One region of the Photobacterium kishitanii genome, then DNA from elsewhere that is predicted to be linked to it. Evidence: predicted binding sites of a transcription regulator. Region 1 holds the regulator's gene; each other region holds the start of a gene.
What was found. Region 1 encodes PurR, which represses purine synthesis genes. Its sites were predicted from a motif close to TNANGNAAACGTTTNCNTNA; they were not measured.
Positions count from the first base shown of each region.

Region 1 (8,341 bases):
ATTATGTTTTATTGTGGTATTTAGATTATTTATTAATACGCATATTTAAATAAGTAATATTATGCAATTTTATTAAGATTAAATTTAGATGACAATGCTAGTAGGCGAATACAAATTCAGCTCTAGAATAAATTAAAGAGGCACAAGGCCTCTTTATTCTTAAGTGTCACTTAGCCAGTTGACGGATATATTTATTATAGTTTTGCTAGCAGTTCATTGCGTCTGCTTTCAGGTATTACTGACCAATGTTGGCCATGTATGGCACCTTCTAGTGCCCATAATAACTCTATACTTAAAGTCGTTTCTTGTGTTTTTTGTAACGCTTTATAAGCTTCGAGTGCACCAATATTATGTAACTGTTCAATAGTTTTAATACCTATTTTCTTGAGCATTCTTTCATTTGAAAGTCGTAAATTAGGTAAATCTTTAATTCTATCTGGAGTACAACATTCTTTGGCTTTTTTGTCTTCTTGTGCTGCTTTAAGTGAATATTTAGCTTGTTCTACTATTTTTTCAGGGTGTTCCCACCACTCATCAAGAATGGCATAGTGTTTCGTTGTTACAGGGAAACCACGTTTTTTATATATATAAGGTTCTAAACCCGCTTGTTTAAATTCCTCTTCTGTTTTTGAATTTGCTCGTAGATGGAGTTTATTATTAACCACTAGTGCGAACATTGCTTCGCCTGCGAAAATACCAAAGCCACCAAACATTGAGCGTGATTTTACATTACCTAAATGATCTAATAGTTTTAATGAGTTTTTTAATATTGCTTTGTCCATACTTCTACTCGATGAATAAATGAGTGTCAGCTAACATTAAAGTAGTCGTAAATTTACTTTATTATTAAAGCTATTTACATGAAAATTTAACTACTTTAAATCATCCATGCATTCCTCTATAAATAAAATAATCAGTATCGAAAGTTTATTTATAGCCTGTAAGTCTTTTGCTTACTATTATATGTATTTACACGAATCATTATATTCGATCTTTGAACAAGGTAAGTTTGAATATTAACGAAAGCTGGTGAATATGTGACATTGCTCGTATTTTTTGGTTGGAATGGTCGTTTTAAAAGCGGTGAGAATAGTAGTTATTATATAGAGTGAAAAAGCCAATATAAATATTGGCTTGATCAATAATTGACGGTATTAGCGTAAATCTTTTACAGATTTTCGTTCGACGATAGCCGGCGCCATTTCAAAAATTTGACGTTCGTGATCTTTATCTTTCATGCGCTCCATTAAAATCTTAATAGCTGTTTTGCCTAAACGACGTTTTGGTTGATGGATAGTCGTTAGTGGTGGCGCAAAGTAAGGTGCTAGATCAATGTTGTCATAACCGATGATTGAAATATCACCAGGTACACGTAATCCTGCTTGTTCAAACGTACTAATAAGTGCCATTGCCATAATGTCATTAAAGCAAAAAATAGCCGTTGGGCGTTCAGTCATTGCAATATATTTCTCAGCGGCTTTTACTGCTGAATCACACTCAAAGTCACCTTCAAGGATCCAGTCTTCGTTAACCGCTAAGTTTGCTTCTGCCATTGCTTTATTAAAGCCTTTTAGGCGCTCACGACAAGTAGACTTGTCATTGTGGCCAGATAAGCAACCAATGAGAGTATGACCATGATCGATAAAGTATTTGGTCGCTATATAGCCACCTTGTTCTGCATTATCTTGAATTTTATCGGTATGTGGACTCTCTGGGCCCCAATCCATAATCACCATTGGTAAGTCTTTTTGGCGCTCAAGAAGATCCAATAATTTTTGGTCAAGATCAGAACACATCACTAATAAGCCATCGACACGTTTTTCTGCAAGCATGCGTAAGTAATCGCGTTGCTTAGAAAGATTCCCTTCGGTATTACATAAAATTAGGGTGTAGCCTTCACGATAGCAATACTCTTCAACACCATGTACAACTTCAGCAAAAAAAGGGTTGGTCGACTTTGTTACTAGCATGCCAATAGTACGGGTGGTATTACATTTTAGACTACGCGCAACAGCACTTGGTGCATAGTTAAGGTCTTCAACTGCCGCAAGTACTTTTTTCTGTGTTGCTTCTGCTACAAAGCGCGTTTTATTGATCACGTGTGAAACTGTTGTGGTTGAAACCCCAGCCATACGTGCAACATCTTTAATGGTTGCCATATTTATTCTTCTAATAATGAGCGCTAGAGGCGTTTCTAGCTAATAGTGTGGTATCAAATTGAGTAATCACTGAGATTAATAAAATCCATCTTACTTATGTAAAGCATCTCGTTAATTATTCAATTTGACACCGATTCAGTGCCTATTACAGACTTTAATTGTATTCAACGCCAAAATCCGCATTTATTTTGCGGCTTTATAATTATTGCATATTTTTCAAGTGTAATCGCTTGCGTTCACATTTTACTGAGTGTTGAGCGTAGTGCAACGATTCTATTGTTTTGGATTAAATTATTTGATGCTATCAACAAAAAAACGTAAATTTCAGCAAATTTATCGTCGTGTTACTGAAATTTACTTGATGGATTCATTAATGATGCTGTTTTTTAACACGATGATAATAGGTAAGGGTAACCATGAATAGGGTGGGAGTGAACGGAAACTTGCCAGCCATAGACGGCATTAATCACTGCTGGATCTAATGCTTGCCATGGTGAACCATCCGCTTGAATTTTCCCGTGTTGAATAATTACCATTCTTTGAGCGTACTGCGCCGCTAAATTGAGATCATGTAATACTACGATCACCGCAGCACCTTGTGCAGCCATTGCCTGTGCGGCTTGCAGCGTTTTATGTTGATGGGCTAAATCCAGTGCTGAGGTTGGTTCATCTAACATTAAGATACACTTGTTATTAGCTTGGCTTAGTTGCGTTAATACTCGCGCGAAATGGATCCGCTGTTTTTCTCCGCCGGATAAGGTTGGATATAAGCGTTGAGAGAGATGAATAACATCAGTGTTGTGCATAGTTTGGGTGGTTATATGATCTATTTCCTGACGTGATAAGCAAAGAGGCATGGTGCCAAGCTCGACCACTTCTTTACATGTAAAAGCAAAAGAGAGTGAGCTATGTTGCGGTAATATACCTAAATGGCGTGCTAGTTCTGCGCGTTGCCACTCATTAATATCACGATCGAAAAATGCCACATCACCGCTTTCAGGGGTCATTTCACCACATAATATTTTGAGAAGGGTACTTTTACCTGCTCCATTAGGGCCTAAAAGCGCAGTGACTTCACCCGCTTTAATATCAATACTGAAGTTATCTAATAATACTTTATCGGCTAATGTGAGCTGTAAGTTGCGTGCTGTAATCGCCGTCGAGTGTGAGAATGTCGCCGTCATGCGATTCTGCCTTTTTGCTTATTAAGTAAATAGATGAAAAATGGTGCGCCTAAGATAGCAGTAATAATACCCACCGGAAGTTCTTGTGGTGCAAAGGCACTACGAGCGATCATATCTGCGACGAGCAGTATTAAAGCGCCTAAAATAGCGGAAATTGGTAATAATGTTCTATGGTTTGGCCCTGAAATCATACGACCTAAATGAGGGATCACCAGCCCTATAAAGCCAATCGGGCCTGTAATCGCCACCGTGATCCCTACACCTGCGGCACACACAATAATTAAACTGCGTTTGAGGTGTTGAACATTAACGCCCATATGACGAGCTTCAGCTTCGCCCAATAAAAACGCATTGAGTGCATTGGCTTGGCGGTAACAATAATAATAAATCACTATCAGACTCATAAAAGCTAAGCCAATATTAGGCCAAGTTGCGCCTGCGAGAGATCCCATTGACCATAAAGAAAAATCACGTAGGGCTTGGTCATCCGCAATATAATTCAGTAATCCTAATCCTGCACCTGAAATTGCCCCAATCGCAACACCAGCCAGTAACATGACGACCACAGAAGTCCCGTTTTTATCGGTGCCAAGGTGATAGACCAAATAGGTACTGATGGCCCCGCCTAAAAAGGCAAAAAAGGGTACTGCGCCAATATTCATTAATAATGGGTATTGAGCCATCAATGGTGCAAATAAAATGATCGCAAAAGCAGCCCCAAGTCCTGCGCCGCCAGAAATACCAATAATACCTGGATCGGCAAGAGGGTTACGAAATAGTCCTTGTAGGACCGCACCACAAATAGCCAATATTGCACCAATAGCAATGCATAATAGTGTCCGTGGTAAGCGTATCTGGTGAATCACTAAATCAACGTGGGCGGCGAGTTGGTGCTCGCCAGGTAATAGGGCAATAAAGCTGTCTTTATAGCTAATGTCCATTGGACCAATCGCAATTGAGCTTAGTAGCGCAAATAACAGCGAGCCCATACTGATCGCGTAAATGACAGGCGGGGAAATACGAGTGACATTCATGGTGACATTTATCTCAGATTACGACTGTGGGTAAAAAACGCGATTGAGGCGCATGGCTTCATTAATACTGTGAATACCTAAACCACCAATTAATGCGGTACCGTCAATGACAGCAATAGCATTATTTTTCGCAGCAGGGGTCGCCGCTAACACCGGCATCTTTTTCACTAGCTGTGCCATATTTTTAATCGATGCTGTAGTGCGACTACTCAATAAAATAATGTCGGGTTGCATCTGTAGAATAGCTTCAGTCGATACCGGTTTGTAATTTGTCACTACGGTTGCTGCAGGGTTAATCGCACCCGCTAAAGTAATAATACTGTCTGCGGTAGTGTTTTTACCCGCAACACTGATTGGGCGACCATCGTGAATCATTAAGAACAACACTTTCTTGGGTTGTGTTTGGTGTAAGTTGTGTTGCTTAATATTGTCGACGGTGGTTGTGATTTGTTGCTTAAGCTGCTGCGCTTGTTGTTGATGCTGAGTTAAGGTTGCTACTTGATCGATGCGATGGAATAAATCATTGACAGTTTCACCACCATTAACAATATCAACCTCAATCCCTGATTGTTTTAGCAAGGTTAATGTCTTTGGTGGACCCATTTCATCTGAGCCAATGATTCTTGTTGGTGCTAACGCAATCAAACTCTCCGCTGAAAGTTGACGGTGATAGCCCACTTTAGGGATCGCATCAGCAACCAATGTTTTACTGGTGACATCCACTGCTATCAATTGTTGCTTAGCACCTAAGGCGTTAATAATCTCAGTAATTGCAGCGCCAGCACTAATGATACGAGACGAGTCTGGAGTAGCTTGAGCATGTGCCATTGGTGATAATACACTTGAAGCTGTCATTAATAGGGTTGCTGTAAAGAGTACTTTTCGAGAAATTTGACGCCAAGAAGGTGTGATTAAAAGAGAGTTTTGACGGTCCATTATTGTTGATCTTCCATTAATAGTTGAGTGGCTTTAATGTCATTTTTTTGTAGGAAAGCTAATAGTTTGAGCATTTGTTCTACTGAGGCTTTTTTATCAGCACCAATCACAACGGGTTTATTGGGGTGCGTTTTTACTTCTGTTAATAACTGCTGATTAAAGCTATCCCAAGTGCTAACTGATTGGCCTTGTAATGCCCAATAAGGTTCATTTGCAACGAGATTTATCGTAATCGGATCGGCCTTGGTTGTTTGTAATATCTTGGTGGCGGTTTGTGGCAGTTCCACATCTAACGCTTTAATTTTTACGGTCGCGGTAAGTAATAAAAACACCATCACAATAAAAATAATATCTAATAACGGCGTTAAATCTGGGTTTAATTCATCACTATTCTGATGACTATTATTAATGCTTATCATGCTGAGGTACCGTTGTAAGCGGGATTTTCCTCACAGGTATCACACGGTTTCACTGGGCCATTACCCGCATCAAGATTCATTCCTTCCAGCCATAAATTGCAGCGATTTAAACTGTGTTCAAGTTTTGCCATGATGCTATCTGCCCATAGCCCTAATAATTGTGAGCCAGTAATGGCTGGCAGCGCAATAATCAGTCCAGCAGCAGTAGTGCGCATTGCTAAACCTAGGCCATCAGCAAGATCACTGGGTGTAACAGAACCAGTAGACAGTGCAATGCCTTTAAACATTTCAATTAAACCAAGTACGGTTCCAAGTAGGCCAAGTAAAGGACTAATAACACCAATTAAGCTGAGTAATCGTAATCCTGAGCGTAATTGCTGACGTTTCTGAAGCAACCAAATACCTGCGGCATCTTCTCGTAAAGGTTTTGTGAAATGGCGATGAGAGATCAGCATGGCAATGCCTTTACATAATAATGGTCGTTGGTGCTTGAGTTGTTCTGCTAATTGATCAAGCGCACGATCATCATGCCTATTCTGCTGTTCAAGTAATGCCGTGACCTTGGTTTTTCCAACGCCAGTACATAACAGAACCTGTATTAAACGCTCGACTAAAATCATGACCGTTAGTGCAGAGCAGGCGAGCAGTGGCCATGTCATAAGGCCAAATTGTTGAGTGAGGTTGTCAATAACAGTCATGTTTAATCCAATTTAAAACGTACAGGGATTTGTACTCGGTGGGCAATCGCCTTACCGTTAACAATGTGAGCAGAAAAGTGCCACTTCTTGATCGCGGTGAGAGCCGCTTTATCCAGAATATGGGCACCAGATGATTTGATCAGTTTTTGTTTTAACTGTTGTCCTTCAGTACCAATCCAAACTTCAATCAGCACTTGGCCTTCTATACCTCGGCGCTTGGCTAATTTAGGGTAATTAACCGCGCCTGGGCGAGTTGCAAAAGTCGGTTTCGATACTAATTGCAACGTTTGCGCTCCGGCAGTAGAAGTCGTTGCTAATGTTTTTTTATTTAATTGATTAGTAATGGTTTTTGTCGCTTTTAATGGTTTTTTTTCTTTATGCGTTATTTTGTTAGCTATAGGTTGTGATTGTTGGGTTTTCGTTTTCTTCGGTGTAACGTGTTTTTTCTTGGTGACTGTTGCTGTTGATTTCGCGGTTTTCGTTATTTTTTTCGGTGGTGTTGGTGCTTTTTTAGTGACGACTTTATGGGTGGTATTGGTTTTTGCTAAGCGTTTCATTGTAGAGACAACAGGGGTCTTTACCGGTGTTGACACTGTAGGCATCGTGGGTTTTGCTGTTGGCGGAGGGGTGTCAACTACCGCTGGTGGTATGGCTGCAAATGTTAAACTAACCCGTGGGGTATCTGTCCCCATAGTGAGTGTTATTGGATCTTTTGTTGGCATAGCAGCAAGAAACATACTGTGCACCAATAGTGATACCGCTCCAGCGGCTACGTAACGTTTAGTATTCACTATGCTTACCTAAAACTAAGCAGCAAAGAACGTTGTCAGTAGTGATTGAAAGTTGATGCAAAATAACGCCTCCGTTGCTTGTTGTTTGTTTTGTTAATAATTTCATGTGGTTAATGACTTTGTTTTTGTCACGATAGCTTTTTTTACTCATTATCCACGAAATGCGAATAATATCAATTATCATTTGCAATATTATTCAATGCAAAATATCATGCTGTTAAATGACATTTATAATCATTGATAGAAGTGGCGATGTACCACTTTTACGCTGATGTTTTGTGATAAAAAGTTTAGAAAGTGACAGCAAACAATCATAAATAATGTGGTTAGTATCGATTTGCCGCCAACCTGATCGAAATACTTAATTACAAGTTACTTAAGAGGGGCTAGTGAACATAGCCATTTAAGATGATAAATGCCGAACAATTAATATTGCCCGTTAATGTACCCGCTATATTGGATACGTCTGTTTTTGAAAGCGATATTCTTGGTGAAAATACGCCAGATCCATTGCGGTTTGGTTTTCGACGTAAATTATCAGCACATGCTGGTGGCAGTGGTCATGCTCCAATTGCGAGTGAGCAAATACAGCCATTAGCGAAGCAAGTATTGCAACTTACGACGCCACCTTTAAATAAGCGGTGTTTATATGTTCATATTCCATTTTGTCGAGTACGTTGCACCTATTGCAGTTTTTTTGAATATGCATCGAGCCAGCGTCTAATTGATGATTATTTTGCGGCATTAATGGTTGAGCTTAAATATAAAGCGGCTCAACCCTGGACCCAAGCAGCCCCTTTTCAAGCTGTGTATATTGGTGGTGGTACACCGACAGACTTAACTGCAGCGCAAATTAAGCAACTTGGTACCATGATTCGCCAATACTTTCCGTTGGCAACTGATTGTGAGCTGACGCTAGAAGGGCGTATTAATCGGTTTAGCGATGAAATGTTTGAATCGGCACTTGAAGGTGGATTTAATCGTTTTTCGTTTGGGGTTCAGAGTTTTGATACTCAAGTGCGCCGCCAAGCCAAACGGTTAGATGATAGAGATGTGGTACTTAAACGTATTAGTGAATTAGCCGCGACTGATCAAGCTCCGATTGTGATTGATTTACTTT
Region 1 covers NZ_LN794352.1:1,421,947-1,430,287, forward strand. Annotated here, with positions in the region: gene PPBDW_RS06785 (TfoX/Sxy family DNA transformation protein) at 195-782, opposite strand; gene purR (HTH-type transcriptional repressor PurR) at 1,155-2,159, opposite strand; gene PPBDW_RS06795 (heme ABC transporter ATP-binding protein) at 2,546-3,343, opposite strand; gene PPBDW_RS06800 (FecCD family ABC transporter permease) at 3,340-4,377, opposite strand; gene PPBDW_RS06805 (heme/hemin ABC transporter substrate-binding protein) at 4,396-5,313, opposite strand; gene PPBDW_RS06810 (ExbD/TolR family protein) at 5,313-5,732, opposite strand; gene PPBDW_RS06815 (MotA/TolQ/ExbB proton channel family protein) at 5,729-6,430, opposite strand; gene PPBDW_RS06820 (energy transducer TonB) at 6,433-7,221, opposite strand; gene hutW (heme anaerobic degradation radical SAM methyltransferase ChuW/HutW) at 7,630-8,341, shown strand, end outside.

Region 2 (8,341 bases), 700 kb from region 1:
TAGTGATTGCCGTCTTAATCGCTGGGTTATTAAGAATATCAGTATTGCCTGATATTTTGACCAACACATTTGCCAATCCCTGCTCGCGTGCAGCTTGATCGGCTTGTTGATCGTTTCCAATCAAGGTGACCTGGGTTTGATAAAGATCATTCACCGTCGCAGCTTGTATCGGCAATGCCAATACTGCTAAAAATAATAATGCAAATCGCAACATAGTAAGACTCATGGTTAATTCAAAAAATAGACCTAGTAAGACAGACAACTGGTTTTATCATCGGTGCCGTATCATAGCGCACAGTATGTAAATTTCATTCGACAATTTCGACAATATAATTTTATAACGCACATTTTTAACTGCGTGATAGCTATTTTCATGCAAATAAAGCGCCACTCGGTCTAAATTCGAACAATTAAAAGTGTTTTTTGGCTTTTATTCATAAAGCTTATCGTTTGCTTCCATGCTAGGATTGCGCGATTTTTTTACTTAGGAATACATATCATGATGCAGGTTCTTCAAGGTGCGCAAATGCTATTTGTCGCATTTGGGGCTTTGGTTCTAGTGCCGTTACTGACAGGCTTAGATCCTAATGTTGCTTTATTTGGCGCAGGTGCTGGCACACTTTTATTTCAGGTCGTCACCAAACGTTCTGTACCCATTTTTCTGGCCTCATCTTTCGCTTTTATTGCCCCAATGATGTATGGCATTCAAACATGGGGCGTTGCAAGTACCATGGGCGGATTAATGATGGCAGGTGTGGTCTATGTCATTATGGGCGGCATCATCAAAGTGCGTGGGGTTGGCTTTATTCATCGTCTATTACCCCCTGTCGTCGTCGGTCCAGTGATTATGGTTATTGGTTTAGGGCTCGCTCCTGCTGCTGTAAATATGGCAGTAGGTAAAACAGGTGGCGGTGACATTCAATTAATCGCCCATGATACTGCACTATGGATTTCAGCGATTTCGCTTACTGTAACGATTATCTTAAGTGTGTTTGCTAAAGGCATTTTAAAATTAATTCCTATCGTAGGAGGCATTACTGCTGGCTACATTACTAGCCTTGGTTTTGGTGTGATTGATTTCACACCAGTCATACAAGCTAGTTGGCTTGCTGTACCAAACTTTACCCTTCCCGAATTCAATATCAACGCCATTCTATTTATGATCCCTGTCGCAATTGCACCTGCAGTAGAACATGTTGGTGATATTTTAGCGATTTCAAATGTTACCGGTAAAGACTACCTTAAAAAACCAGGTTTACACCGTACAATGGCGGGTGATGGTATTGCCACTATCGCGGCATCTCTTGTTGGCGCCCCCCCAAATACCACCTATTCAGAAGTAACCGGTGCGGTAATGTTAACCAAAGCATTTAATCCGGTGATCATGACTTGGGCCGCTGTAACCGCTATCGTATTAGCATTTGTCGGTAAACTTGGTGCGATATTACAAACCATTCCCGTTCCTGTAATGGGCGGTATTATGATTTTATTATTTGGTTCGATTGCAACCGTTGGCTTAAATACTCTAATTAGAAACCAAGTTGATTTACATAAAGCTCGCAATCTAGTTATCGTTGCTGTGACCTTAGTGTTCGGCATCGGAGGTATGGCATTTGGCATTGGGGAGTTTAGTTTACAAGGTGTCAGCTTATGTGGCATCGTGGCTATTTTATTAAACCTTATTCTGCCTCAAGATTTAGGCGAAACGAACATGGTTGATAATGCACAAATTGAAGATACTGAGCATCTCTAATTATTGGTAGTTCACAAATAACAGTTAAAAAAAACCGGACTATATCAGTCCGGTTTTTTATATCAGTGCTAAACAATATAATTATTATTTAGTACCGAAAATTTTATCGCCTGCATCGCCAAGACCAGGAACAATATAGCCCTTGTCATTTAGCTTCTCATCAATAGCCGCTGTGTATAGCTCTACATCTGGGTGGGCTTTTTCTAGTGCAGCAATACCTTCAGGGGCAGCAACAAGTACTAGAACTTTAAACTGAGTACAACCATGTTCTTTTAATAGATCAAGCGTTGCGATCATTGAACCGCCAGTTGCTAGCATAGGATCAACAACTAATGCGATACGCTCATCAATATGTGATGCTAATTTATTAAAGTATGGTACTGGCTCTAACGTTTCTTCATCACGATAGATACCAACAACACTAATACGTGCACTTGGCATATGCTCTAATACACCATCCATCATGCCTAAACCAGCACGAAGAATTGGTACTACAGTCACTTTTTTACCCTTTAGCTGATCGACTTCAACTGGACCATTCCAGCCTTCAATCATCACTTTTTCTGTTTCGAAGTCTGAAGTCGCTTCATACGTTAGTAGGCTACCAACTTCGGTTGCCAATTCACGAAAACGCTTAGTGCTGATATCACCTTCACGCATAAGACCGATCTTATGTTTAACCAGTGGGTGTTTCACCTCAACGACTTTCATTTTGACTCCTGGGCAATAAATTAAAAAAATCGCATTATTATATACCATGCCAATCGATTGCCGATAGTATCAAATGTTTAATTGACTGAAATTTAAGCGTCGCAACAAATTAACGCAAACGTTTGCTCTAATGTAATGACTACTGTTATCATACTGTGGTTTTTTACTTTAATACGTTTGAGGGATCATCTGTGAGCAACAAAAACTCTTCTCTTAGTTACAAAGATGCTGGTGTTGATATTGATGCTGGTAATGCATTAGTTGACCGTATTAAAGGCGTTGTTAAACGCACTCATCGTCCTGAAGTAATGGGCGGTATTGGTGGTTTTGGCGCTTTATGTGCTCTTCCTACCAAATACAAAGAGCCTATTTTAGTATCAGGAACAGATGGTGTCGGCACCAAACTTCGCCTAGCGATGGACCTGAAGCAGCATGACACTATTGGTATTGATCTCGTCGCTATGTGTGTTAACGATCTAATTGTACAAGGTGCTGAACCTTTGTTTTTCCTAGATTATTACGCAACAGGTAAACTTGATATTGATACAGCAGCAAGCGTTGTGGCTGGTATTGGTGAAGGTTGTATTCAATCAGGTTGTGCACTAATTGGTGGCGAAACTGCTGAGATGCCTGGCATGTACCATGGTGAAGATTACGACGTTGCTGGTTTCTGTGTCGGTGTAGTTGAAAAAGCGGACATCATTGATGGTTCAAAAGTAACTGCAGGCGATGCACTTATTGCTGTCGGCTCAAGTGGCCCACACTCAAACGGTTATTCATTGGTACGTAAGATTCTAGAAGTTTCTCAAGCCGATCTTGATCAAGATCTTGACGGTAAAAAACTGTCTGAGCACTTATTAACCCCAACTAAAATTTATGTAAAATCAGCGCTAAAAATGATTGAAAGCTGTGATGTTCACGCAATTTCTCATATTACTGGCGGTGGTTTCTGGGAAAATATCCCACGCGTATTACCACAAGGTACTAAAGCAGTCGTTGATGGTAACAGCTGGCAATGGCCGACTATTTTTAATTGGCTGCAACAAGCCGGTAATGTCGATACTTATGAAATGTACCGTACATTCAACTGTGGTGTAGGTTTAGTGATCGCACTACCACAAGCCCAAGCAGCACTTGCAATTGAAATTTTACAAGCAGAAGGCGAAAACGCATGGCTGCTAGGTAAAATTGCAACAGCGGCAGCAGGTGAAGAGCAAGTAGAGATTAACTAAATCCATGCATAATATCGTTGTCTTAATCTCAGGAAATGGCAGTAACTTACAAGCGATTATTGATGGTTGTACTAACGGCATCATCAAAAATAGTCGAGTTGCAGCTGTGATCTCAAATAAAGCCGATGCTTATGGTCTTAAACGAGCTCAACTTGCCAAGATAGATAGCCTTTATATTGCGGCAACTGACTACGAAAACCGTCAAGACTATGATCAAGCACTAATTGAAAAAATAGATGCTTATCAACCTGATGTAATTATTCTTGCAGGTTTTATGCGGATATTATCAGCAAAATTTGTCAACCATTACCAAGGAAGAATGCTTAATATCCATCCTTCCTTATTACCTAAATATTCGGGATTAAATACTCACCAACGCGCCATGGATGCCGGTGATAAAGAACATGGAACCAGTGTCCATTTCGTTACCGAAGAGCTTGATGGTGGGCCTGTTATTCTACAGGCCAAAGTGCCGATTTTTGCAACTGACAGTGTTGATGAAGTAATAGAGCGTGTTCAGCAACAAGAACATAATATCTATCCGTTAGTGACTCAATGGCTGCTTAGTCAACGATTATCAATGCAAAATGGACATGCTGTGCTAGATGGTAACAAACTACCACCACAAGGCTATGCAGCACAGTAACGAATAATAAACTCATATAAAAAAAGGCGATCTTATTCAGATCGCCTTTTTATTATATGCAGTTAATACAGAAAATTAAGATTAGCGAGTACTAACATCCGTCGTTATCGCATGATAAACCGTTTCACCGAAATGGAATACGCGAAACTCACCACTTGCCATCTTCTGCCAACTTTCATCATTCGTTAATGGCTGGGTTGCAATCACAGTCACCACATCATTCGCCGTTGTCTCACGTTGAAAATCGATGGTAACGTCTTCATCGATTAATGAAGCTTTACCAAACGGTGCCCGACGAGTGATCCAATGTAAGTTATTAGTACAATAAGTGAGGACGTACTCACCATTACTAAGCAGCATGTTATACACACCCAATTGGCGTAATGTGTCACAACACTCAGCAAAGTAACCAAACACCGGCGTCATATCAGCAGGTAATACTGGAAAACGAATTTCCAATTGATTCATCAACCAACAAAACGCAATCTCACTATCAGTATCACCAACAGCTTGATTACGCCCTGTCGCTAATTGCTCATAGCCAGTCAATTGGCCATTATGAGCAAAAGTCCAATAATTACCCCATAACTCGCGCGTAAAAGGATGAGTATTTTCTAAACTCACCCCACCACGATTAGCCTGACGAATATGGCTCACAACAGCCCGACTTTTTATTGGATATTGTTGCACCAACTCGGCGATACGTGATTGACAGCTTGGATTAGGATCTTTGAAGGTTCGAAATCCTTTACCTTCATAAAAGGTAATTCCCCATCCATCACGGTGTGGTCCTGTATTACCGCCACGCTGCATCAAGCCGGTAAAGCTAAAACAAATATCTGTTGGCACATTGGCACTCATGCCTAATAATTCACACATTTTTATTTCTGCTCTTTACGCTGAGTTATGCTCATTTAAACATTAACAATCGTTGCTATTGCTTTATTAATGAGCAATAGCCGGACGATTATTTTTCCATTTCTTTTTCAACTAACATAATTAAAATATGAATAATTTTAATATGAATTTCCTGAATTCGATCGGCATAACCAAAATGCGGTACTCGAATTTCCACATCGGCTAACCCTGCCATTTTACCGCCATCTTTACCCGTTAAAGCAATAGTTTTCATACCCTTAGCTTGGGCTGCTTCAATAGCTTTAAGAATATTAGCAGAGTTGCCTGAAGTTGAGAGTCCAAACAACACATCACCTTTAGAGCCAACGGCTTCTAAATAGCGAGAAAATACATATTCGTAACCGAAATCATTACTCACACAAGATAGGTGACTAGGATCCGAAATTGCAATCCCTGGGTAACCTGGACGATCATCACGATAACGACCCGTTAATTCTTCGGCAAAATGCATCGCATCACAATGAGAACCACCATTACCACATGACAATACTTTACCGCCTTGCTTGAATGAGTCAGCTAATAATTTAGCCGCAGCTTCAATATCAGCCAAATTTTTATCATCATTTAAAAAACGGTTAAGGACGTCAGCGGCATCAGTTAGTTCGCTGCGGATCAGATCTCTATACATAAGCTGCTCTCTCAATGTTTTCCATTAAATACAAATCAAGCGAGCAACGTGCTCGCTTGATGCTGCAATACATCGTTAATCGCAGTTTACATACAAATAACTTACAGTGTCGACTCTTGATGTGACGCAATGCCAGAATTAACCACTAATATTTGCTGTAATTGCGTAATTGAATGCACTAGATGAAGATTCGCTAGTTCAAATACCCCTGCATGTTCCAATTTACGCTCAACATGTGGTAATACCCCTAACAAATATACAGGTAACGCAGATAATCGATCTAATGCTAATTCAAAAGCATGGATCGCGGTAATATCAATGGTTGATACATCACTGAAATCAAGCACCACCGCTCGCGTTTCCATATTTGTCTGTTCAATGACAGAAAATGCTTTTTCACTGGCAGCAAAAAATAATGGTCCATTAATATCGTATACCACCACATCATTACCAAAATTAAGATGAGGATGTTTATCATGGGTAATGGTAACCGTGGTTAAGCTAGCAATACGTTGAATAAACAGCACCCCAGCTAATAACAGCCCCACAATCACCGCAACAACCATATCAAATGCAATAGTCAAAATAAAACAGGTCATTAACACAGCTACATCACGCCGTGGGGCAACTTTTAGAGTATGTACAAAATGTGGGGCTTCCGACATATTCCAAGCCACCATGATTAACAAGCCAGCTAAAGCACTCATCGGCACGTAAGACAACGCTGGTGCTAAAACCATCATTGCAGCCAACACAAACAGCGCATGAATAATGCCCGATAACGGTGAAAAAGCACCAGAACGAATATTAGTCGCTGTGCGAGCAATTGCAGCCGTTGCTGGTATACCGCCAAAAAAAGGCACCACAATATTAGCTAAACCTTGCCCAACTAATTCCGCATTGGGATTATGTTTGGTACTCGTCATACCATCGGCAACAACGGCACATAGTAACGATTCAATGCAACCTAACATCGCAATCGTTAACGCTGATGGCATCAATTCAATCACTGTGGCCCAATTAAAATTATTAGATTGCCATAATGGTAAAAATTGCGGCGCTTCTTGTGGAATACCGTGACCGATAATATTACCAATAGTGTAGGTGAATTTTTCACCTAATAATGTCACATGTTCAAGGCTGAAATGATTTAAAACCAACGCTAAAACTGTACCCACAAACAAAGAAACTAAATGAGGTGGAATTCGGGTTTTTAGTTTAGCCCAACCGATAAAGGTCATAATGGTAATAATACCCACCAGAGCATCAGCATAGTTGGTGGTCGATATTGCATGTGAATAAGCCATCACTTTTTCAGGAAAATGAATCGGGCTACCTAATACATGTAAACCAAGCAAATCTTTTAGTTGTAAAAAAGCAATCACAAATCCAATTCCGGCAGTAAAACCAGTTGTAACTGGATAAGGTACATATGCCACCAGCTGTCCTAGCCTAAAAACACCCATCAGTAATAAAATAATGCCTGACATCATGGTCGCTAACATTAATCCCGACAAACCATATTTCTGCGTTATCGGTAACAATATCACCACAAAAGCTGCAGTCGGCCCAGTAATATTAAACCGTGACCCGCCTAAGAGTGCAGCCAAAAAACCCGCGACGATAACCGTATATAAACCATGCTGTGGTGGCACACCTACTGCAATAGCTAATGCCATACCTAGCGGAATAGCGACAATACCAACGGTAATACCAGAGACTAAATCGGCACGAAACTTGGAAAGGGAGTACCCCTGTTTCCACGATTGAGAGAGAGCTTGAAAAATCAACACAACAAAACCCCTGCGCTTATTTGCACATAAAAAATAGGTATTGATGTCAACCCGAAAGAGGGTCCGGCGGGCAACTGTCAGTCGGAAATCGGGAAAGGCAACAAACGGAAATACGGCTCACTTATCAAGTGTATAAAAAAAACACAGATTCAATAACGTGAACAGTATCACAATAGTGCTACATGTTAACGTTTGATAAAGAATTGGCAAGTGAAAATAAACTCGTACCTGATTTCGATCAATGCCAGTAAAAACGTAGCATTAGTGTTTTTACTTCCTTCTTTAGCTCCCATTTTTAAACAAAATATTTTACATTTCTTTAAAAAATAAATTACAATAAATAAATGGTGGTTAGACCTCTTACCTTGTTTTTTAAATCACCTTACTCTAAAACACGTAGCGTAATATTGCCTCTAAAAATATCAACCATGAGTTCAATGAAATTTTTAGCTGCAATCTATAGTGCTGCTATATGATTACGGAGAATCGCCATGCTGACATTTATATATTTAACTGGCTTTATCTGTGTACTTGCTATTCTTGCCTATCACCGAACATCTCGTCCTAAGTTTACTGTCGCTATTGCTGCATTATTAGTCTTAGGTACCCTGTTAAATGTTACAGGAATTATCAGTTGGCTAATTTTCACCGGCGTGGCTT
Region 2 covers NZ_LN794352.1:717,553-725,893, reverse strand. Annotated here, with positions in the region: gene PPBDW_RS03680 (DUF2066 domain-containing protein) at 1-226, opposite strand, end outside; gene PPBDW_RS03675 (uracil-xanthine permease family protein) at 500-1,753, shown strand; gene upp (uracil phosphoribosyltransferase) at 1,838-2,464, opposite strand; gene purM (phosphoribosylformylglycinamidine cyclo-ligase) at 2,656-3,696, shown strand; gene purN (phosphoribosylglycinamide formyltransferase) at 3,701-4,342, shown strand; gene PPBDW_RS03655 (class II glutamine amidotransferase) at 4,424-5,221, opposite strand; gene lpcA (D-sedoheptulose 7-phosphate isomerase) at 5,310-5,888, opposite strand; gene dauA (C4-dicarboxylic acid transporter DauA) at 5,990-7,681, opposite strand; gene fadE (acyl-CoA dehydrogenase FadE) at 8,173-8,341, shown strand, end outside.
Region 2: a site for PurR is predicted at 2,575-2,594, ahead of purM (phosphoribosylformylglycinamidine cyclo-ligase). Genes of this name have one in related genera too.

Region 3 (8,341 bases), 960 kb from region 1:
AAGCTGCCTTTCTAATCAATGCGAACCAGTCATTTACTGGAGCATTTAATGGAAGCCTTACGTTGTCTACCCGGGGTTGGTCCTAAGTCAGCACAGCGAATGGCTTTTAATTTGCTACAACGAAATCGTCAGGGTGGCTTACAGCTAGCTGATGCGTTAAATCAAGCCATGACAGAAATTGGTCATTGTCGAGATTGCCGTACGTTTACTGAAGATGATATTTGCGCGATTTGCGAAAACCCTCGTCGTAAAGAAAACGGTATTATTTGTGTGGTCGAAAGCCCGGCAGATATTGTAGCGGTAGAAGCGACGGGACAATTTTCAGGACGTTATTTTGTATTAATGGGCCATTTATCACCACTTGATGGTATTGGTCCGGCTGATATTGGGCTTGATACGCTAGAATTTCGTTTGCAAAAAGAAGCAATTAATGAATTGATTTTAGCCACTAACCCAACAGTTGAGGGTGAGGCAACGGCTCATTATATTGCGGAACTTTGTCATGAATATGATGTGCCTGCGAGTAGAATTGCTCACGGTGTACCCGTTGGTGGTGAGTTAGAATTAGTTGATGGCACTACGCTATCTCATTCTCTTGCTGGACGGCAGCGATTATAACTATGGTTATTATTGCGATAAAAAAACCGCGTTCTTTGAACGCGGTTTTTTATTATTTTTTATTTTGTAACTTGTTGTTTATTAATTTTTTACTTTGTTGAGAATAAGACTTTTGAGCCATGAGTGAGGCTAGTCAGCAGTAAAGTATGTTCATTAATCACATCAATACGGCGACTTTCTTGTGCATTCATTCTAAAGATATCTTTAATAATATTGAGTTGTTCACTATCAAAGTCATGGTTTGAACCAGAAGTGATATCTTTAAATTCTAATGGCTCCGTCAGTAAATAGCCTCCACTGACATCCCAGCGGCCAGATTCAGAAATATGAATCGTTAATGGTTGCGGTATATCACTATGTAGCTCAAGGATGGTGATCCGTGAATAGGTATGATTAGGTAAAAAGACCATATTACTGCTTTGTTTTACCTTACGTAGCTCTTGCAGAGAATCTTGTGGCAATGATTCTATCTGGCTAATAGTTGTACTTTGCCATTCACGCGACATCAGTAGCTGTTGTTGCTTGTAGTCTGTTGAAAAGTAGACCCACGAGCAAATCACCATCGAACTAATCAAAATTAGTAACGGCCAGTATTGGCGTAGTAAACGTGTTACTGGGTTTGAAACGGTTAGCGACATAAGTTCGAGTTATCCTTATCACTAGTGAGTAAACGTACCGTTACGTTTTCTGCTGGCACTTTACTATTATGTAAGTAATTCAAATATAACTGGTTGTTTTGACCGCCAGTGACAATAATTTCAAATGGCTTTTGATTCGGACTATTGTGATATTGGATGTAATTACTGACACAGGTTTTTATCATGCTATGCCATTGTTTAATTTCAGGATTATTCTTCGGAGTATAAATTGTCACTCCATCCACATCAAATAAAGGACTAAATGCCGCAGATTTGGGCGGCATACTGATGTTAACAATAATTGGCAATATAAAAGCGACCATTAATGCGAGCCAACCTTTCCACGAGATCAGGGTTGATTTACTTTCTGTTTGTTCTTTAACTTGCTGATAATATGCCGCTGTCGAAAGGTTGAGATGCAAGTCGTTACGTGGCGTAGAGAGTATAGGTTCAAACTCTGGTGGCGTTGAAAGAATAGCCGGTTCATCGACACTAGGTTCTAGCTGTGGTTTTTGACAGACATAGCCTTCTACGCTGGCGATCATTTGATAACCACGTTTAGGCACAGTTTTAACAAACTCAGGTGATTTTGTTGAGTCTTTCAAAGCCTTGCGCAAGGTTGAAATTGCTTGCGTTAGACTTGAATCATCGACTTCAAAACCTTGTTCGCGCCATACATAATCATGAATACGTTGGCGAGTAATAATTAGGCTAGGATCTTCAATGAGCAGACTTAACGCTCGACTTTCATTACTTCCAAGTCGAGTTAATTCATTATTATCACATTTATCTATTAAGCTGTTATCATTTGGATCGAAAATAAAACGATTTCCAATCAAATACTTAGTTGCATTTGTTGTCATTGGTTTAGCCTTGCCAAGGGTTTTATATAAACAGTATTATTATATGTTTTCTCTGAATACTGTCTGAATCTAAAAATATAAAACCGTTACTCAAAAAATATAAAAATAAAAAACATGTTATTTTAGGTTGAAATCATACAGTTTGACCATATTTATCTTTAGATACTACCCATAAATTTTTTTGGAGTCGAAATGAGCGAGCAAACAGTTGATAATCAAAAGGAAACACGCGGTTTCCAATCAGAAGTAAAACAACTACTGCATTTAATGATTCATTCTCTTTACTCTAATAAAGAGATTTTTTTACGTGAATTGATTTCTAACGCATCAGATGCTGCTGATAAATTACGCTTTAAAGCATTATCAAAAACCGATTTATACGGTAACGATGCAGATTTATGTGTAAAGCTGTCTATTAACCCACAAGCAGGTACTTTAACCATTAGCGATAATGGTATTGGTATGACACGTGAACAAGCAATTGAACATTTAGGTACGATTGCTAAATCAGGCACTAAAGAATTCTTTGCACAGCTAAATGAAGATGAAACGAAAGACTCGCAGCTGATTGGTCAGTTTGGTGTTGGTTTTTATTCGGCATTTATTGTAGCTGATAGTGTAACGGTGAATACACGTAGCGCTGATGTTGCAGCAGATGAAGGTGTGTGCTGGACATCAGCAGGTGAGGGCGATTACAGCATTGAGACCATCACTAAAGAAAATCGTGGTACTGATATTATTTTACATCTGCGTGCTGATGAGCAAGAGTTCTTAGATGCGCATCGTTTACGTGAAATTGTTGGTAAGTATTCTGATCACATCGGTATTCCTGTCTTCATTCAAACAGAAGAAAAAGATGAAGAAGGCGCGGTTACTGGTACTAAATGGGATCAAATCAACAAAGCTCAAGCGCTATGGACGCGTAATAAGTCAGATATTAGCGACGAAGAGTATAAAGAATTTTATAACCATGTTGCCCATGACTATGCTGAGCCATTAACATGGAGCCATAACCGTGTTGAAGGTAAGCAAGATTACACGAGCTTGTTATACATTCCATCTAAAGCGCCATGGGATTTAAATAACCGCGATGGTCAGCATGGACTTAAATTGTATGTACAACGTGTCTTCGTTATGGATGACGCACAACAGTTCATGCCAACATACTTACGTTTTGTTCGTGGCTTAATTGATTCTAATGATTTACCACTGAATGTTTCACGTGAAATTTTACAAGATAACAAAGTGACTCAAGCACTACGTAAAGCATGTACTAAACGCGTATTACAAATGCTTGAGCGTATGGCTAAAAATGAGCCAGAGCAATATCAATCATTCTGGAAAGAGTTTGGTCAGGTATTAAAAGAAGGCTTGGCTGAAGACTTTAGTAACCGTGACAAAATTGCAGCATTATTGCGTTTCTCTTCAACAGAAAATGATTCATTAGAACAAACTGTATCTTTAGCTGATTATGTTGGCCGTATGAAAGATGGTCAGGATAAAATTTATTATCTAACTGCTGATAACTTTAATGCGGCTAAACACAGTCCGCACCTTGAGCAATTCCGTGCAAAAGGGTTAGAAGTTATTTTGATGTATGATCGTATTGATGAATACCTAATGGGGCACTTGCCTGAGTTTGAAGGTAAGAAATTCCAAGCGATCACTAAAGCAGATCTTGATCTATCTTCATTTGATAATGCAGAAGAAAAAGAAAAGCAGAAAGAAACAGAAAAAGAATTCACATCAGTGACTGAGCGCACTAAAGCATATCTTGGTGAGCGTGTTAAAGAAGTACGTCCAACGTTTAAGTTGCATGATACCCCTGCGGTAATGGTAACCGACGAGAACGAGATGGGGACTCAAATGGCTAAATTGCTTGCAGCAGCAGGCCATGAAGCGCCAGAAGTCCAATATATCTTTGAGTTAAATCCAGAGCACAGCCTTGTTAAGCAAATGGCTGATGAAGCTGATGAAGAAATCTTCGGTCGTTGGGTTGAACTACTGTTTGGTGAAGCGATGCTAGCTGAACGTGGCACGATGGATGATCCTTCACAGTTCTTAGCTGCCGTAAACAAATTGTTGGTTAAATAACCAATTAACCAATCAAAATCACAGACTATTCTGATAAATCATTCAATCGCGGCTTGGTCATAGTGCCAAGCTTGCGACTGAGCGCTAATCAGTGTATTTTCAATTTTTTGCAAATTTCCACTCTATTTTAAAGGGGAACACAATGCGCATTATCCTTCTGGGCGCTCCAGGTGCAGGTAAAGGTACTCAAGCTCAATTCATCATGGAAAAATTTGGTATTCCTCAAATTTCTACTGGTGACATGTTACGTGCTGCAATCAAAGCAGGCACTGAACTAGGTAAGCAAGCAAAATCAGTGATCGATGCAGGTCAACTTGTATCTGACGATATCATCCTTGGTCTTGTTAAAGAGCGTATCACTGCAGAAGATTGTGCAAAAGGTTTCCTACTTGACGGTTTCCCTCGTACAATTCCTCAAGCTGATGGTCTTAAAGAAAATGGCGTTGTTGTTGACTACGTTATTGAATTTGATGTTGCTGATGATGTGATTGTTGAGCGTATGGCGGGTCGTCGTGCTCACCTTGCTTCTGGTCGTACTTACCACGCGGTTTACAATCCACCAAAGGTTGAAGGTAAAGATGACGTAACGGGTGAAGATCTTGTTATTCGTGAAGATGACAAAGAAGAAACAGTTCGTGCACGTCTAACGGTATACCATAACCAAACTGCACCTCTTATCGAGTATTACGGTAAAGAAGCTGCTGCTGGCAACACTAAGTACCTTAAGTTTGACGGTACTTTACCTGTTGCTGAAGTAAGTGCTCAACTTGAAAAAGCATTAGCATAAATAACGTTGTTAATTAGCTAATTATTCATCATAGCTAATGACGATGTAAATGAACGGGCTTACCGATTGGTAATGCTCGTTTTTTTTGGCTTTAATATTGGAACCGTATAAATAGCGTTGTTATATTGAGTGTTTTTAGTTACGAAAATGTATTCTCGTATGGCTGGAAATAATATAATGATCAGCAGCGAATGCAGATAAAAAGGGCAAATACCGATGACAATGAATAACAATTATGGGGTATTACTGGTTAACCTAGGTACACCTGATACTCCAACAACAGCTGGTGTAAAACGATTCTTAAAGGAATTTTTAAGTGATAAACGCGTGGTTGATATGACGCGCTGGTTATGGTGTCCTATTTTGAATGGAGTGATTTTACCTATTCGTTCACCTAAAGTGGCCAAACTTTATCAATCGGTATGGATGGATGATGGCTCACCATTAATGGTCTATTCGCGTCGTCAACAAGCAGTACTACAGCAAGCATTGCAAGTTCCAGTCGCATTAGGTATGACGTATGGCTCACCAAGTATTGAATCGGGATTAAATGAACTTAAACAGCAAGGATGTAAGCAAGTTATCGTTTTACCTTTATACCCGCAATATTCAGCTACAACGACGGCTGCTGTTTTTGATCGTATCGCTAAAGATTTAAAAACTATTCCAGAATTGCCAGAATTACGTTTTATTAATCATTATTATGATCACCCTGATTATATTTCGGCATTAGCTCAATCTGTTGAGACGTTATGGGCTGAAAAAGGTAAGCCGGATTATTTATTATGCTCGTACCACGGTATTCCTCAACGTTATGCTGATAATGGTGATCCGTATCCAGAACATTGTCATCAAACCACAGTATTATTAGCAAAATCTCTTGATATGCCACGTGAAAAAATGAGCATGAGTTACCAATCTATTTTTGGTCGTGAAGAATGGTTGAAGCCTTATACTGAAGCAACAATCAAATCACTTGCAGAAAAAGGTATTAAGCGATTGGATGTGATGTGTCCCGCTTTTTCAGTTGACTGTCTTGAGACATTAGAAGAAATTGCAGAGCAGTGTAAAGAGGTATTTATTGAAGCTGGTGGCAAAGAGTTTAATTTGATCCCATGCTTAAATGATAGCCCTGCTCATATTATGATGATGGAGAGCTTGATTAAACAACATACACAAGGATGGTAATGGTGGTGTTGAAGGAGTAATTATTCCCTCACGATAACGTTTGCGTTATTATTTGTGGCTATTATTCGTAAAACCCATGATAGCTTTTGCTTTTATGTACCAAATTCTGTGATAGAATTCGCAAAATTTACAACTTGATAGCCCATTGACATGAAATTTCCAGGCCAACGAAAATCTAAGCATTATTTTCCCGTACATGCTCGCGATCCACTTCTAAGTCAAACTAAGATAGAGAAGCGTTTAACACGTACTCATGTTGTGGGTATCGATCAAACGTTGGTTGATATTGAAGCCTACGTTGATGATGAATTCCTGGAACGTTATGAGCTAAGTAAAGGCCATTCATTGGTTATTACTGATGAAAAAGCAGAAGCACTTTACCATGAGCTAAAAGAAAATAATCTTGTTACTCATGAGTTTGCCGGCGGCACTATTGGTAATACTTTACATAACTACTCAGTATTGGCAGATGATAAATCTGTATTATTGGGTGTGATGAGTAAAGATATTGAAATCGGTAGCTATGCTTATCGTTACCTTTGCAATACTTCAAGCCGCATGGATATGAACTATCTACAGCCGGTAAATGGTCCAATTGGCCGTTGTTTTGCGCTGATTTCTAAAGATGGTGAGCGTACCTTCGCAATTAATGAAGGTAACATGAACCAACTTAAGCCTGATAGTATTCCTGAATGCGTGTTTGAAAATGCATCAGCATTAGTGTTAACTGCTTATCTTGTTCGTTGTAAGCCTGGCGATCCTATGCCTGCGGCAACAATGAAGGCGATCGAGTATGCTAAAAAATATGATGTGCCAGTTGTTTTAACACTGGGTACTAAATTCGTGATTCAAGATGATCCACAATGGTGGCGTGATTTCTTACGCGATCATGTGACTGTGGTGGCAATGAATGAAGACGAAGGTGAAGCATTAACCGGTGAGTCTGATCCATTAGTTGCAGCAGACAAAACCCTAGAATGGGTTGATCTTGTATTATGTACCGCTGGCCCTGTTGGTTTATATACTGCTGGCTACACTGAAGATTCAGCGAAACGTGAAACTGCGTTACCATTACTTCCGGGTGATATTGCTGAATTTAACCGCTACGAATTTAGTCGTCCAATGCTAAAAGCAACGTGTGAAAATCCAACCAAGGTTTATTCGCACATTGCACCTTACATGGGTGGCCCTGAGCGTATTAAAAATACTAACGGTGCAGGTGATGGTGCATTATCAGCGTTACTGCATGATATGTCGGCTAACCGTTACCATAAAGAAAACGTGCCAAATTCAAGTAAGCATCAATATTCTTTCCTAACTTACTCATCATTCTCACAGGTTTGTTTGTATTCAAACCGTGTAAGTTATGAAGTATTAGCTCAATATTCACCTCGTCTTTCTCGTGGTCTACCTGAGCGCGAAGATAGTTTAGAAGAAGCTTACTGGGAGCGTTAATGACAGACTGTTGTTAACCATAAAAAAAACCGCCATTGTTAGTGGCGGTTTTTTTATAATTCAATTTATCTATTTTGTGTAAGCTTGGTTGTGAACGGCTGCAATAGCACGGCCTGATGGATCGGCTGCATTTTTAAAACTCTCATCCCACTCAATTGCTTTAGCACTAGAGCAAGCAATAGATGGACCACCCGGTACACATTTCGCGGCACTTTCTAGTGGGAATAGTTCCTCAAAAATCTCACGGTACACATAACCTTCTTTTGTCGTTGGTGTATTGTATGGGAAACGGAATGCAGCCGTTGCTAACTGCTGATCAGTCACTTTTGCTTCAGCGACTTCTTTTAAGCTATCAATCCAGCTATAGCCAACACCATCAGAGAATTGCTCTTTTTGACGCCAAGCAACGGCTTCTGGAAGGTAATGCTCAAAACATTCACGAATAATGTGTTTTTCCATTTTACCGTTGCCACACATTTTATCTTCAGGGTTAATACGCATTGCTACATCTAAGAATTCTTTATCTAAGAAGGGTACTCGCGCTTCTATGCCCCATGCTGCCATGGACTTGTTAGCACGCGCGCAATCAAACATGTTAAGTGCTAGTAGTTTGCGTACTGTTTCTTCATGAAATTCTTTGGCGTTAGGTGCTTTGTGGAAGTATAAATAACCGCCAAAAATTTCATCAGCACCTTCTC
Region 3 covers NZ_LN794352.1:2,378,988-2,387,328, reverse strand. Annotated here, with positions in the region: gene PPBDW_RS11180 (YbaB/EbfC family nucleoid-associated protein) at 1-15, shown strand, start outside; gene recR (recombination mediator RecR) at 19-618, shown strand; gene PPBDW_RS11170 (regulatory protein ToxS) at 708-1,256, opposite strand; gene PPBDW_RS11165 (winged helix-turn-helix domain-containing protein) at 1,247-2,119, opposite strand; gene htpG (molecular chaperone HtpG) at 2,312-4,213, shown strand; gene adk (adenylate kinase) at 4,356-5,000, shown strand; gene hemH (ferrochelatase) at 5,217-6,188, shown strand; gene PPBDW_RS11145 (inosine/guanosine kinase) at 6,339-7,643, shown strand; gene asnB (asparagine synthase B) at 7,713-8,341, opposite strand, start outside.
Region 3: a site for PurR is predicted at 6,217-6,236, ahead of PPBDW_RS11145 (inosine/guanosine kinase). Genes of this name have one in related genera too.

Region 4 (8,341 bases), 510 kb from region 1:
CTTTTGCCACAGAAAGAGCAGTAAAGTAGCTTGCTACTACTTCCCTCTTTTCGCTTATCTGTCATTCGCTAACCTCTTTATTGGGGTATCCCATCATTGTCTTGTCTTGAGTGTATAACAAGTCGACTTATTTTGCTTTACTAAACCCGCATCGCGAATTGCAAAATAAAACTGTTTTAGTCGCGCTTACTCAATACCGCATCAACAAGACCATACTCTACTGCCTGATCTGCAGACATAAAGTTATCACGATCTGTATCACGCTCAACAATTTCTAATGGTTGGCCAGTATGTTCAGCCAGTAACCCATTTAAACGTTGTTTAATTGTTAAAATTTCTTGTGCATGGATTTGAATATCCGATGCTTGGCCCTGGAAGCCACCAAGAGGTTGGTGAATCATAACGCGTGAATTAGGTAGACAGTAACGTTTACCCTTAGCGCCGCCAGCCAATAGGAATGCACCCATTGAACATGCTTGACCCATACATACTGTACTTACATTTGGTTTAATGAACTGCATGGTGTCATAAATTGACATACCTGCAGTTACAGAACCGCCTGGAGAGTTAATGTAAAGGAAGATGTCTTTGTCTGGGTTCTCAGACTCCAAAAATAGCAACTGGGCTACAACTAAGTTAGCCATATGATCTTCAACCTGACCGGTTAAAAAGATCACGCGCTCTTTTAGGAGACGGGAATAAATATCGTAAGAACGCTCACCACGAGAAGTCTGCTCGACCACCATAGGTACCAGCGCATCCATAATCGGTGACATGCCGTTTTGTGCTTGGTAGCTCATAATCTTATTTCCCTAAAATAAATGGCCCGAATGAAAGTATTCACACGGACCATTGTTAGCAGAAGACTTGAGAGAATGTCAAATCTCTACAGTAATTTCAGTAAATTAAGCAGCAGGATTCATTAGATCGTTGAAGCTAACTTCTTTATCTGAAACCTGAGCTTTAGCTAGAAGTGCGTCAATTGCTTGCTCTTCTAGAGCAACGTTGCGCATATTATTCATTAGCTGCTCGTTGCTTTCGTAGTATTTAACTACTTCTGTTGGATCTTCGTATGCAGAAGCCATTTCAGCGATGATTGCGTTAACACGCTCTTCGTCTGCTTTTAGCTCTTCTGCTTTAATTACTTCACCAACTAGTAGGCCAACAACTACACGACGCTTAGCTTGCTCTTCGAACAATTCACGTGGTAGTTCAGGCATGTTCTTAGCATCGCCGCCAAAACGTTGTGCAGCTTGCTTACGTAGTGCTTCGATTTCTTGATCGATAAGCGCTGTAGGAACTGCGATATCGTTCTGCTCAACAAGACCGTTAAGAACTTGATCTTTGATGCGACCTTTAACAGCTTGCTTAAGCTCACGTTCCATGTTCTTACGAACTTCAGTCTTAAGACCTTCAACAGAACCGTCTTCAACGCCGAACTTAGCAACGAACTCTTCAGTTAGTTCAGGTAGCTGTTGTGCTTCAACTTTATGAAGAGTGATAGCAAACGCTGCAGATTTACCTTTTAGGTTTTCTGCGTGGTATTCTTCAGGGAAAGTTACTTCTACAGTAAACTCGTCGCCTGCTTTATGACCAACAACGCCTTCTTCGAAACCAGGGATCATACGACCTTGGCCCATAGCAAGTGCGAAACCTTCAGCTTTACCGCCTTCGAATTCTTCGCCATCGATAGTACCAACGAAATCGATAGTTACACGGCTATCTGCTTCAGCTGCTGCTTCAACATCAGTCCAAGTTGCTTGCTGCTTGCGTAGTGTATCTAGCATGCCGTCAACGTCAGCATCAGTTACAGTTACAACTGGCTTCTCAACAACAACTTTATCTAGACCCGCTAGTTCGATCTCAGGGAAAACTTCAAAAGAAGCTTTAAACACTAAATCTTTACCTTCAGCAATTTCTACTGGAGTGAAAGTTGGTGCGCCTGCTGGATTGATCTGCTCTTTAACGATAGCTTCGATAAAATGACGGTGCATTACTTCACCTAGGATGTCTTGACGTACAGAAGCGCCAAACATTTTAGCAACCATCTTCATTGGTGCTTTACCTGGGCGGAAACCGTCGAAACGACGAGTTTTAGCAATTTTACGTAGTTCAGCAGCAACTGCATCTTCGATGTTTGCAGCAGGAACTGTAATAGTTAGGTGGCGTTCTAGACCTTCAGTGGTTTCAACGGTAACTTGCATTATATTTAACCTCAAAACTTAACTCAGCGTTTTCTGAGTGGTGTTGCCGAACAGCCATTTACTGACGGTGGCATCCTTTCGTGTTACAGCTCGAAAACCATAACGCCTAAATTCTTTCTTAAAGAGTCTGATACGTAGAGTACCTACTTATCAGAGCGCGCTATTATAACGGCACGCAAGCGCGGCGTCGAGGTAGATACCTTACAACGCGAACAATCTCTTTAATAACTGCATTACAAGATAGGGCCTAGAAATATCATTTCAAGGGGAAAAATGAAAAAAATCGCCTTTAGACGTTTTTTTTTAGTTTAAATGTTGGAAAAACGAGCTAATTAGAAAAATTTTCAGCAGTCGTGTATTAGAAAAATGGGCTTGGAATAATAGTAATAGTAGAAAAAGGGAGTTTTATTAATTAGGAAAATTACAGCAAGAGAAAGGAAAAGATGGTACGCCCTGCAGGATTCGAACCTGCGACCACATCCTTAGAAGGGACGTGCTCTATCCAGCTGAGCTAAGGGCGCATCATGGTGTAACTGAGGTTATGAGGCAAGATTATACGTAGCTATAAGGTAAGGTCAATCCCTTTACTTCATTTTTCATGCTTCAAACAACTGACTGGTTAAAGATACAACAAAAAATACATTTTTAAGGATATTTTTAAGATAAACAAAGGCTCAGTACGACTATTTAACCTAATTACTACCACTGTATTTTTATCGTTGAGCGCCACTTAGGTCGCCAAGTCATAGCAATGCCATAACATAAAATAAAATAGCAATCGTTTGCTTAATAGCTATTCCATTTATAATCTGCCACAATATTGGCGTTGATACGTTCAACCAACACAACAAGGATCACCATGAGCGCTCAAATTATTGATGGGAAAATCATCTCCCAAACTGTACGACAGGAAGTTGCCGCGAGAGTAAAAGCTCGCACCGATGCCGGATTACGCGCACCTGGATTAGCTGTTGTTCTTGTAGGTCAGGATCCAGCCTCGCAGATCTACGTTGGTAGTAAACGCAAAGCGTGTGAAGAAGTTGGCTTTATTTCAAAATCATTTGATCTACCAAGCTCTGCATCTGAACAGCAACTACTCGATTTAATTGATGAACTAAATCAAGATCCGACCATGGATGGCATTTTAGTTCAATTACCATTACCTGCGGGTATGGACTGTACGCGTATTCTTGAACGCATCGATCCAGAAAAAGATGTTGATGGCTTTCATCCTTACAATGTCGGTCGCCTTAGCCAGCGTATTCCCAAGTTACGTTCATGTACACCTAAAGGCATTATTACGCTACTTGAGCGATATAATATTGAAGTACGTGGTAAACATGCGGTTATTGTTGGTGCGTCAAATATTGTCGGACGTCCGATGACACTCGAGTTATTATTAGCTGGGGCAACGACAACAACCTGCCACCGCTTCACACAAGATCTTGAGGGTCATATTCGCCAAGCTGATATTTTAGTGGTTGCCGTTGGCAAACCTAATTTTATTCCAGGAAGCTGGATTAAAGAGGGAGCGACTGTTATTGATGTGGGCATTAACCGTCTTGAAAATGGCAAATTATGCGGAGATGTTGAATTTGACGTGGCTTGTCAGCGCGCAAAATATATAACGCCAGTACCTGGAGGCGTTGGGCCAATGACAGTAGCCAGTTTAATTGAAAATACCTTGCTTGCCTGTGAGCAATACCATTCAGCATAAACCAAACGTATATAATTAATAAATACCGTTAATGAAAATTCAAAAGCGAGTAATGGCATACTCGCTTTTTTATTGAACTAAGCTTTATTTTTAACTAAATCTGTATTCTCAACACTGACCTTCACTTGTTTACCAAGCAAATTAATCAGCATAAATGAACGTTTTTCGCCATCAGGCTCCTGATAAATAGCATCAAGACCTTTAAATTCACCTTGTTCTAAGATTAATTTATCACCTTGCTGAGGTAATGACTCAAACATATGATCATATGAGTTATTAGCTTCATTGGTCATCAAATTATAGATAAGTTCTTCACTAACAATTTGCGGCATCGCTCCCTGACGAATAAAGTCAGCCACTCCGCGAGTTGAACGCACAGTCGTAAAGCTCAATTGTTCAGGATCAAACGTCACAAAAACATAGCTAGGAAATAACGGCTCATAGCATTCACAACGTTTGCCGCGCACAATTTTTTCGACTACGACCTGAGGGTAATAACATTCGGCCCCTTGACGATCAAGATTGATCACTGCGCGCTCTTGTTCACTACGCTTACAATAAAGTAAATACCAATCTTTCATCATCGACCCCAATAAAATCTTACCTTTAGTTAGTATATACAAAATTAACCGTGATTTATATCTTTGCCTAACCGCTCTATTTTTAATACTGAGATCTATTTTTATATTCTACAGTTATAGGTTTTAGCAATACTATTGACCAATATACTGCTTAGAATTTGTAACATGTATGAATATTCTCAAGGAGTGATATAAGCAACTAACATGAACTTCAAGAACAATATAAAAAACCAAATAAGAGCTAATAAATAGTGTAAGATATACTACAGAGTGATGAAATTTGATTTTTCATAATTGATCAAAAAAAACACAAACTCTTACTTATCAGTTGTTTATAATGTTTTATCATTGTTTGTTAAATGTAAAAACTTGCAGTTAAATATATTGTGCTTTATAAACCTACATGAATGAGCAAACACACAAATTAAAATAAAATAGAGAATCCTATGAGTCATAATAGTAGTGGTACCCTTCTGGGCCACCCAAAAGGCTTGTTCCTTTTATTTGGAACTGAGCTATGGGAACGCTTTTCTTATTACGCGATGCGAGCTATCTTGGTTTTATATTTAACAGATAAAACCATTAACGGCGGCCTCGGCTGGACCACAGAAGAAGCACTTAACTTATACGGTATCTACACTGGCTTAGTTTACTTTACTCCTCTTATTGGTGGTTGGATTGCCGACAACATTTTAGGTCAACGTCGCTCAATTATTATTGGTGGCGTATTAATGGCTATAGGTCAATTTACGCTAGCCTTGCCTCACAGTGTCGTTGATCCACATGCTGTTAGTGCTTTTTATATCGGTTTAGCCTTCCTTATTGTAGGTAACGGTCTATTTAAACCAAACATTTCAACCATGGTAGGAGACTTATACCCAGACGGTGATAATCGTCGTGACGGTGCATTCACTATTTTCTACATGGGTATTAATATCGGTTCATTACTTGCGGGTGTTATCGCGGGAACAGCATCAGCAGTTTATGGCTGGAAAGCAGGTTTCCTATGTGCCGGTGTTGGCATGTTAATGAGCTTACTTATCCAAGTATTCTTCGCCCAACGTTATTTAGGTGATATTGGTACTGTACCTGCTGCTGTGCGTGATGCGGAAAACAATGCCAGCGGTAAGAAAGAACCATTAACTAAAATTGAGCGTGATCGCTTAAAAGTAATTTTAGTAATGTGTACTTTTGTTATCGTATTCTGGGCAGGCTTTGAGCAAGCCGGTGGCCTAATGAATATTTACTCTCAAGAATATACCAACCGCATGATCGGTAATTTTGAAGTACCAGCAGCATGGTTCCAATCTTTGAACCCATTCTTCATTATTATCTGTGCACCAATTTTGGCAGCACTTTGGGTTCGTATGGGTAAAAGTGAGCCTAACTCACCGGTTAAATTTGCTTTAGCGATGTTCTCTCTTGCACTTGGTTTTGCTTGTATGATCGGTGCCGCTTTAGAACAAAACGGCGATGTAACAGTGAAAACATCAATGATGTGGCTGGTCGGTGCCTACTTCTTCCATACTATTGGTGAGCTATGCTTATCACCTATTGGTCTATCGATGGTAACCAAATTAGCGCCGCTACGCCTAGCGTCACTAATGATGGGTGCATGGTTCGGTGCCAACGCTATTGCAAACTACATTGCAGGTGTTGTTGGTGCAAGTATTGGTGAAGCTGGTCCATTAGCTATCTTCTCAGGTATTGCCATTACTGCAGTTATCGCGGGTGTATTACTACTGTTGTTCTCAAACAAATTAATTTCGTGGATGCACGGTGCTGAAGGCGCTGTCGATAACAATGATAGTGATACCAAACCACAACCAGCAAACGCTTAATTGTGGCTTAAAATAAACGAAGGGGATGCAGTGTATGCATCCCCTTTTTATCTCTCTCGTCTTAATATAATACTTATATCACTGTTTCAAAATTAACACTAAAATTAGCATGATTGATATCACTGAGTGATAACCGCCCACCATCATCAGACATAGGTAAAATGACTAATGGGTTATTACATGCATCATCACCAAGCCATTGCCCTGCGGTTATCATTGCACATTGCTCACTAACTTGTAGTTTACCGCCAATACCAGCAGCAATCAGATGTAGTTGCCTCTCTGCAAGATTAAATACCCCAAATAGCCCCTTCACTGGGGTGGCATAGCCTGAATACTTTAAACCTAATTCTATTTGCGCCACTAAATGTTGAACACTGCTTAAGTAATTGCCTTGGCGACGTAAAAAGTCATTAAAACATGCTCTGATCAATAATGCTGTTGCAGTACTATTTTCGCCACCAGAGCTAGTATCAACCATATAGAATGCTAATTGGCCATCGATTAACCAGATGTAATCAAAGATAACCGGTGACATATCTGCCGACTGTAAAGCACGGTAGCTGAGTTTCCAACGCCCGCAACGTGATTGGAGATCTGGCATTAACCCCATCAATAACTCGCGTGCGGCTTGAGGGTCATTTTTTAATTCTGAAATGTGCCATTGTAGCTCTTCTTCGACTAAGCCTGAATCATCACCGTCCGTTACCCATCGCTGAGAAAAGTCTTGTTGTTTCTGCTGAGCACTATCTTGCATTTTTAGCACTGATACAATCGCAGATTTAAGCGTCATAATGTTATCAATTGGCTTAATTAAGAAGTCTTTAACACCTAAGCGTAATGCTTGAGCGACATCAGTCATGTTTCCAGTGCCAGAAATGACAATCACAGGGATCATTGGATACTGTAAGGCAACCTCTTCAACAAACTCCATTCCCGTCATGATCGGCATCGCCAAATCACATAGTAATAAATCTGGAATATCGTCTTTTAAGGCTTTTAATCCAGCCAAGCCATCTTCCGCCTCTCTCACCTGACAACCTTGGCTATTTAAAAAGCCAACAATCATGGTTCGGAACACAGGATCATCTTCTACGATAAGTATATTTTTCCCTGCAAGCAAAAGTCTCTCCTTTTCATAACTACGTCTATGAGTGTATAAGCTAAAATTAGCAAGACCAACTCTAGATCACCAAACTTTGTTGTCACAAGGTGATTTAAAGCTGTGGCACCACTAAGCATAGATAAATAATGACAGCTAATAATTCTTTTCTAGGTAATATCAAAAAATCTGTTCTATAAATATAGACGAGTTCAAACTCTTCTAATATTTATAGAGAAATAGAGCCTAGCTCAATAAATATTAGGCCTAACATATTTTTATTTTAAATTCATAACAAAAAGGGGTGATTTTGACTCGTTTTGTTATACAATTACCCATTATCAGTTTTCACAAATGACTTTGATATGAAACTTGACGATCTAAACCTATTCCGCATGGTTGTGGAAAATGGTAGTTATACTGCCGCATCACGAAAAACGCAGGTACCTGTTGCAACGCTAACACGTCGTATCCAGGCACTCGAAGAAGGCCTTAACATTCGCCTTTTAAATCGTCATGCTCGTAAACTGTCTCTGACTGAAGCCGGTCAGAAGTTTTATCAGGATTGCGCGCCGTTATTACAGCAGCTACTTGATACGACTGAACACATCAGTGAAGAGTGTAAAGGCGCTGCAGGTAAATTGCGTATTGCTGCACCGACAAACATTACTAAAGTAATGTTACAGCCGTTGCTAACTGCATTTATGCAAGAACACCCTGCAATTAGCATTCAGTTGTACATGAGCAATGAACCCGATCAACTTGATCCAACAGATTGGGACGTTATGTTCCGTGTTGGCCCTCAACGAGATTCAACACTTATTGCACGTCGTATTAATGAAGTAAAAGATATTTTGGTCGCAAGCCCTGATTATCTAAAGAAAAACCCAGAACCT
Region 4 covers NZ_LN794352.1:914,851-923,191, reverse strand. Annotated here, with positions in the region: gene clpX (ATP-dependent protease ATP-binding subunit ClpX) at 1-65, opposite strand, end outside; gene clpP (ATP-dependent Clp endopeptidase proteolytic subunit ClpP) at 177-800, opposite strand; gene tig (trigger factor) at 906-2,204, opposite strand; tRNA gene PPBDW_RS04635 (tRNA-Arg) at 2,649-2,725, opposite strand; gene folD (bifunctional methylenetetrahydrofolate dehydrogenase/methenyltetrahydrofolate cyclohydrolase FolD) at 3,064-3,921, shown strand; gene rfaH (transcription/translation regulatory transformer protein RfaH) at 3,999-4,502, opposite strand; gene PPBDW_RS04620 (peptide MFS transporter) at 4,949-6,343, shown strand; gene PPBDW_RS04615 (response regulator) at 6,417-7,466, opposite strand; gene PPBDW_RS04610 (LysR family transcriptional regulator) at 7,811-8,341, shown strand, end outside.
Region 4: a site for PurR is predicted at 2,975-2,994, ahead of folD (bifunctional methylenetetrahydrofolate dehydrogenase/methenyltetrahydrofolate cyclohydrolase FolD). Genes of this name have one in related genera too.